DNA from 2 places in the Micromonospora sp. URMC 107 genome. Region 1 is predicted to be linked to the other one. Evidence: riboswitches for the same ligand, from Rfam matches in the RefSeq annotation. Region 1 holds a riboswitch; the other holds the start of a gene.
The links. Region 1 has a riboswitch for cobalamin ahead of bluB (5,6-dimethylbenzimidazole synthase). Riboswitches for the same ligand answer to the same signal wherever they lie in the genome.
Positions count from the first base shown of each region.

Region 2: it holds a riboswitch for cobalamin, as region 1 does, so the genes downstream of both, ACSNN9_RS05230 (ABC transporter substrate-binding protein) here and bluB (5,6-dimethylbenzimidazole synthase) in region 1, are expected to answer to the same signal.

Region 1 is NZ_JBPQTK010000236.1:427-3,821, reverse strand. It holds gene ACSNN9_RS28005 (Rieske 2Fe-2S domain-containing protein) at 1-766, opposite strand, end outside; gene bluB (5,6-dimethylbenzimidazole synthase) at 1,000-1,629, opposite strand; cobalamin riboswitch at 1,680-1,854, opposite strand; gene ACSNN9_RS27995 (EamA family transporter) at 1,956-2,873, shown strand; gene ACSNN9_RS27990 (crotonase/enoyl-CoA hydratase family protein) at 2,916-3,395, shown strand, end outside.
Region 2 is NZ_JBPQTK010000014.1:3,667-7,061, reverse strand. It holds gene ACSNN9_RS05240 (ABC transporter ATP-binding protein) at 1-685, shown strand, start outside; gene ACSNN9_RS05235 (ABC transporter ATP-binding protein) at 734-1,405, shown strand; cobalamin riboswitch at 1,468-1,647, shown strand; gene ACSNN9_RS05230 (ABC transporter substrate-binding protein) at 1,677-2,687, shown strand; gene ACSNN9_RS05225 (FecCD family ABC transporter permease) at 2,693-3,395, shown strand, end outside.

The sequences.
Region 1 (3,395 bases):
CGCCGCCGTTGAGGCGGAACGCGCTGCCGTGCCACGGGCAGACCACGCAGTCGTGCCCGTCGATCTCCTGCACCTCGCCCTCGCCCAGCGGACCGCTCTGGTGCGGGCAGCGCTCCAGCATCACGGTGACCTCGTCGCCGTGCCGGTAGAGGATCACCGAGACGTCGTCGACCTCACGGGTGATCAGCTGGCGCTCCGGCAGGGCGGACATGTCCGCGACGGAGTGCCAGCCGTCGCTCATCCGGTGCAGCTCGGAGATGCTCTGGTTCACCTGCGCGCCCTGCTTGTACGCCAGGTGCCCGCCGAGGTACGCGCCCATGCTGGCGGCGCTGAGCCCGAGGAAGCCGAGCGTACGGCCGAGGTTGTGCCGGCCGGTCATCCGGGCGGCCACCGAGCCGGCGTAGAACGCCAGGCCGACGCTGTTGGACGCGGCGTGCACCAGGCCGATCCGGCGCTGGTCGCGAGCCAGTGCCGCCCAGTCGTTGAGGCCGGCGACCGCGGCCGGGAGGGCGCTGACGGTGCCCACCGCGCACAGCGTGGTGGCGGCCCGGCGCTGCCCCGGCATCAGGTCCAGCACGGCGGTGCTGATCCACGCGCCGACCGGCACCTGCACCATCGCCGGGTGCAGCGGATGGCCCAGCCAGACGCCGTGCAGCAGGTCGCGGACCCGCTGCGGTCGGAGGGTGGCCTGGACGGCACGCTGCAACCGGTCGCCGACCCGGTCCAGGCCGGATGCCTGCTCGATCTTCGTCAAGAGTGCTCGCACCCGTACCGACTTCCCGGCAGGAGCCGTCGCAAACCGGTCGGCCGTGACGGATCCGCAGCGGTACGTGACGAGGCCCCCGCCGACCCGTAACGGGACGCGCCGGGCACCGCCCCGCCGCGGTCGCGGATCCGCCGCACCCACGCCGGCCGGCCGGTCAGCCCTCCCGTGCCCGCCGGCCAGCCAGCCCTGCGACGCCGGCCGGCCCGGTCGGCCCGCCGACGCCGCCGGCCCGGTCAGCCCTCCGGCGCCGTCCAGCGGTCGTGGTGGATCGCCTCGGCCAGTGGGCGCTTCTGCCGCCAGCCGTGCCGGGCCAGGTCGGGTACGGGCTCGAAATGGGTGACCGGCCCGAGGCAGAGCCACGCCACCGGCCGGATCCCGTCGGGGATGCCGAGCAGGTCGGCGAGCCACGGCTCCCGGTAGAACGACACCCAGCCCACCCCGAGCCCCTCGGCGGTGGCGGCGAGCCAGAGGTTCTGGATGGCGAGGCAGGTCGAGTAGAGCCCGGTGTCGGCGATGGCGTGCCGGCCGAGCACGGCGGGGCCGCCCCGGGCCTGGTCGTGGGTGACCACCACCGACAGGGTCGATTCCAGGACGCCGTCGATCTTGATGCGGGCGAACCGTTCGGCCGCCTCCCCGTCGAGCGTCGCGGCGAAGGCGTCCCGCTCGGTGTGGACGTGCTCGTGGAAACGACGGCGCAGCTCCGGGTCGCGCACCAGCACGAAGTCCCAGGGCTGCGAGTAGCCGACGCTCGGCGCGGCGTGCGCCGCCGCCAGCACCCGGCGCAGCGTCTCCTCGGGCACCGGCGCCCCGGTGAACTGGGCGCGTACGTCCCGGCGGCGGTAGATGACGTCGTACAGATCCAAGGCAGGCTCCCGCTGCGCTCGGCCCACGCCACGTCGGACGCGGGCACCGGACGCGAGGCCGGTCTTCGGACTCCCGGATCGACGCCTGGCCGTCCGCCTTCCCGGCCCGGGCGGGCCAGTGGCTGCGCGTACGCGTGGACGGTGGCTCCCCGGTCACCGCGGCGGGCCCGTGCCGGATTCGCACCGGCTTCCCGATTCTCCCCGCTCGCGCGGGGCACCTCACATGATCGTGCCGTCGGGGATGCTAGCGCCGTCCGGCCGGCCCCGGTCCGGCGGGCGTGGAAATCCGGTCGCGGGTCGCCCCGTCCCCGGCCACTGTGGTCCGGGTGTACGCACTCTCCTCCCGCCCGCTGCCGGCCGCCCGGCCGGCGACCAGACTGACCGTCGCGCTGGGGCAGCCCCGGGCCGTACCGCCCCCGCTGCTGATGCTGCTCGGCATGCTCTCCACCCAGGTCGGGGCGGCCGTCGCCAAGCAGCTCTTCGGCAGCACCAGCGCCGGCGGCACGACCACGCTGCGGCTCGGCTTCGCCGCGCTCATCCTGCTGCTCCTGGTTCGGCCGGGACTGCGCCTGGGCTGGCGCACCGCCGGCCTGGTCGGGGCGTTCGGGCTGGCCCTGGCGGTGATGAACCTCGCCTTCTACGCGGCCCTGGAACGGGTGCCGCTGGGCGTCGCGGTCACCATCGGCTTCGCCGGGCCGCTGCTGGTGTCGCTCGCCGGCAGCCGCCGGCTCGTCGACGTGGCGTGGGCGGCGCTGGCCGGCGGCGGGGTGCTGCTGATCAGCGGGCTCGGCGGGACCGGGGTGGACCCGGTGGGGCTGCTGTGCTGCGTGGCCGTCGCGGTCGGCTGGGCGGGCTACGTGCTGCTCGGCAAGGCGGTCAGCGCCCGGGTGCCGGGCAGCCGGGGCCTCGCGCTGGGGATGGCCGTCGCCGCGCTGGCCGTGCTGCCGTTCGGGGTGGCCGGCAGCGGCACGGCGCTGCTCGACCCGTGGACCCTCGCGCTGGGCGCGGCGGTGGCGCTGCTGTCGTCGGTGCTGCCGTACTCGGCGGAGATGGCGGCGCTGCGGCGGATGCCGGCGCGGGTCTTCGCGATCCTGCTCAGCCTGGAGCCGGCGATCGGCGCGCTGGTCGGGCTGGTCCTGCTGGGTGAGCTGCTGGCCTGGCCGCAGGCGGCCGGGGTGGCCTGCGTGGTCGGCGCCGCGCTGGGCGCCACCCTGGCCCGCCCGGGCCGCCCCGACCCGCGCTGACACCTCTGGCGCCGCCGGCACCGCCGGGGGCATGCTGTCCGGATGGGGGTACGCGTCGAACGCGCCACGGCGGTGACCACGGTGATCCTGGACCGGCCGGCGGCCCGCAACGCGGTCGACGGGCCGACGGCCCGGGCGCTGGCCGACGCGTTCCGCGCCTTCGAGGCCGACCCCGACGCCTCGGTGGCCGTGCTCTGGGGGGCCGGCGGCACGTTCTGCGCCGGGGCCGACCTGAAGGCCATCGGCACCCCGAGCGGCAACCGGGTCGAGGCGCAGGGGGACGGACCGATGGGTCCGACCCGGATGACGCTCAGCAAGCCGGTGATCGCCGCGATCTCCGGTCACGCGGTGGCCGGCGGGTTGGAACTGGCGCTCTGGTGCGACCTGCGGGTCGCCGAGTCCGACGCGGTGCTCGGGGTGTTCTGCCGCCGCTGGGGGGTGCCGCTGGTCGACGGGGGCACGGTCCGGCTGCCCCGGCTGATCGGCGAGAGCCGGGCGATGGACCTGATCCTCACCGGCCGA
Region 2 (3,395 bases), on a different contig from region 1:
CGGCCGGGCGGTCGGGCTGGTGCCGCAGAGCCCCGCCACCGCGCTGACCCCCGTGCGGACGGGCCGGCGGCTGCTGGAGGAGACCCTGCGCGCACACGGGCACACCCGGCGCGAGGCGCCCGCGGCGGCCGAGCGGGTCGCCGCCGACGTCGGCCTCGACCCCGCCGACCTCGACCGCTACCCCCACGAGCTCTCCGGCGGCATGGCCCAACGCCTGGCCACCGCCCTCGCGCTCGCCCCCGACCCGCCGCTGCTGCTCGCCGACGAGCCCACCACGGGCCTCGACCGGCCCCTGGTCGACCACACCCTCGACCTGCTGCGTCGCCGCTGCGACGCCGGCGGCGCCGTCCTGCTCATCACCCACGACCTGGCCGCCGCCCGCCGGGTCGCCGACACGGTCGCCGTCATGTACGCCAGCCGGATCGTGGAACGACGGCCCACCGCGGAATTGTTCGCGGCGCCCGCCCATCCCTACACCGCCGGCCTGCTCGACGCCCTGCCCGAACGGGCCTTCCGGCCGGTCCCCGGCCACCCGCCGATGCTCACCGACCTGCCCCCCGGCTGCGCCTTCGCCCCGCGCTGCGGCCGCGCCACCGACGTCTGCCGCACCCCGCCCGCGCCCTCGGCGGGCCCCCCGGGCCGGGTCGCCTGCCACCACCCGCTGACCCTCGGAGCGCCGGCATGACCAGCACCGCCGGAGCGCCGGCATGACCAGCACCGCCGGAGCGCCGGCATGACCAGCACCGCGCTCGCCGCCCACCACGTCACGGTCTCCTACGGCCGCCGGCGCGTCCTCGACGGCGTCGACCTGCGCGTCGCCCCCGGCGAGACGGTCGGCCTGCGCGGGCCCTCGGGCAGCGGCAAGTCCACCCTCGCCCGGGTCCTCGCCCTGCTGCACGCCCCCGAGGCCGGGCACGTCACCCTCGACGGCCACCCGGTGGCGGGCGCCCGGCACCGGCTGCCCGCCGCCGTCCGCACCCGCGTCGCGATCCTGTTCCAGAGCCCCCGCGCCGCCACCGACCCCCGGCTGGGCCTCGCCGACATCATCGCCGAACCGCTCCGCGCCACCGGCACACCCGAGGCACAGGCGCGGGCCCGGGCGGCGGAGCTGGCCGACCTGGTCGGCCTCACGCCCGACCTGCTCGCCCGCCGTCCGCACGCGGTCAGCGACGGGCAGCTGCAACGCGCCTGCCTCGCCCGCGCGCTCGTGCACCGGCCGGACTACCTGCTCTGCGACGAGGCCACCGCCATGCTGGACGCCTCCACCCAGGCGCACCTCGCGGCCGTCGTCACCGACTACCAGCGGCAGCACGCCGCCGGGGTCCTGCTCATCACCCACGACCCGGCGCTGATGGCCCGCTGGGCCACCCGGGTGGTCGACCTGCCGGCTCCGTCACAGCCCTGACCGCCCGGCAGCCGACCGTCCCTCATGGTGTTCGTCACCGTGACTTCCGGGCAAGCCGGCGGCTAGGGTGACGCTGCCGTGGTGTTCGGGAAGCCGGTGTGAGACCGGTGCGGCCCTCGCCACTGTGATCGGGAAGTCCGCGGCCCTCGTCGTAAGAGGTCACTGGGCGTCAAGCCTGGGAAGGCCGGCCACGGACGCACCTCCCCGTCAGCCAGGAGACCGGCCACGGCACTGCGATGACCCGTCCACGAGGTGTTGGAAGGCGGTCCCGATGCGCGTGCGCGCAGTGCGGCCCACCCTGTCCCGGCGCGTTGCCGCGCCCCTGTCCGTCCTCGTCGTCCTGCTCGGCGCCTGCGCCACGGACGACCCGGCCACGCCGCCGCCGGCCGCCGCCCCGGTCACGCTGACCAACTGCGGTACGCCGGTCACCGTCGCCGCCCCGCCCGAGCGGGCGGTCACCCTGAACCAGCCCGCCACCGAGATCATGCTGGCCCTCGGCCTGGCCGACCGGATGGCCGGCACGGCGTACCTGGACGACGCGATCCTGCCGGAGCACGCCGCCGCGTACGCCGCCGTGCCGGTGCTGTCGGACCGGTACCCGGCGAAGGAGAAGCTGCTGGAGGCGGCACCGGACTTCGTCTACGCCTCGTTCCACAGTGCCTTCGGCGACGAGGGCGTCGGCGACCGCGCCGCGCTCGCGGGACTCGGCATCGGCACGTACCTCTCGCCGGCCGGGTGCCCGAAGCAGCACCGGCCGGCGAAGCTGACCGTCGAGGACGTGTTCGCCGAGATCCGGGACGTGGCGGCCGTCTTCGGGGTGCCGGAGCGGGCCGAGCAGCTCATCGCCGACCAGCGGGCCCGGATCGCCACGGCCGCCGCCCGGATCGGCGGCGTACGGGACGTGTCCGTGCTCTGGTGGGACGCCGGCACCGACGCCCCGAGTGTGGGCGCCTGCTGCGGCGGCCCCAACATGATCATGTCGGCGGTCGGGGTGCGGAACGTGTTCGCCGACCTCGGCGGCGGCTGGGCCGACACCAGCTGGGAGGCGGTCGTCGACCGCGATCCCGACGTGATCGTGCTGGTCGACGCGGGCTGGGACGCGGCCGCCGCGAAGCGGGCCTTCCTCACCCGGCATCCCAGCCTGAAGGACCTGCCCGCGGTGGCCGGGCAGCGGTTCGTCGTCGTCCCGTTCTCGTCCACCTCCGCCGGGGTGCGCGTCGTGCTCGGCGTCGAGGCGCTCGCCGCGGGCGTGGCGCAGCTGCCCGCCGGGGCGGACCGCTGACCGCCGTGGCCGGCCGCACCGCCCCCGGTCCGGCCCGCCGTACCGCCCCCGCCGGGGCCCGCGCGGCCCACCCGGTCGGCCTGGCGGCGCTGCTGGTGGCGTTGCTGGCCGGGCTGGTCGTGTCGATCGGCGCGGCCGTCACCGTCGGTCCGGCCGACATTCCCGTGTCGACGGTCTGGTCGGTCGTGGCCGACCGCCTGGGGCTCCCGCACGCCGAGGTGCCGCTGCTGCGCGAGCACATCGTCTGGCGGCTGCGCCTGCCCCGGGTGCTCGGGGCCGCCGCGGTGGGGGGCGGGCTGGCGGCCGCCGGCGCCGTGATGCAGACCGTCACCCGCAATCCGCTGGCCGACCCGTACCTGCTCGGGGTCTCCTCCGGGGCGTCGCTCGGCGCGGTCGCGGTCCTCGTCCTGGGCTTCGGCGGCGGGGCCGCCGCGCTCACCGGGGGCGCCTTCGCCGGGGCGCTCGCGGCGTTCGTGGTCGTCGCCGCGGTGGCCGGCCCGCAGGCCGCCCTGGCCCCCACCAGGGTGGTGCTGGCGGGCGTGGCCGTCGCGCAGCTCTGCGGGGCGGCGACCTCCTTCGTCATCATCTGGGTCGCCGACCCGCACGCCACCCAGAGCATCACCTTCTGGCTCTCCGGCTCGTTGGCCCGCGTCGACTGGGCCGCCCTGGCCTGGGCCGCGCCGGTCCTGGCCGCCGTGCTCGCCCTGG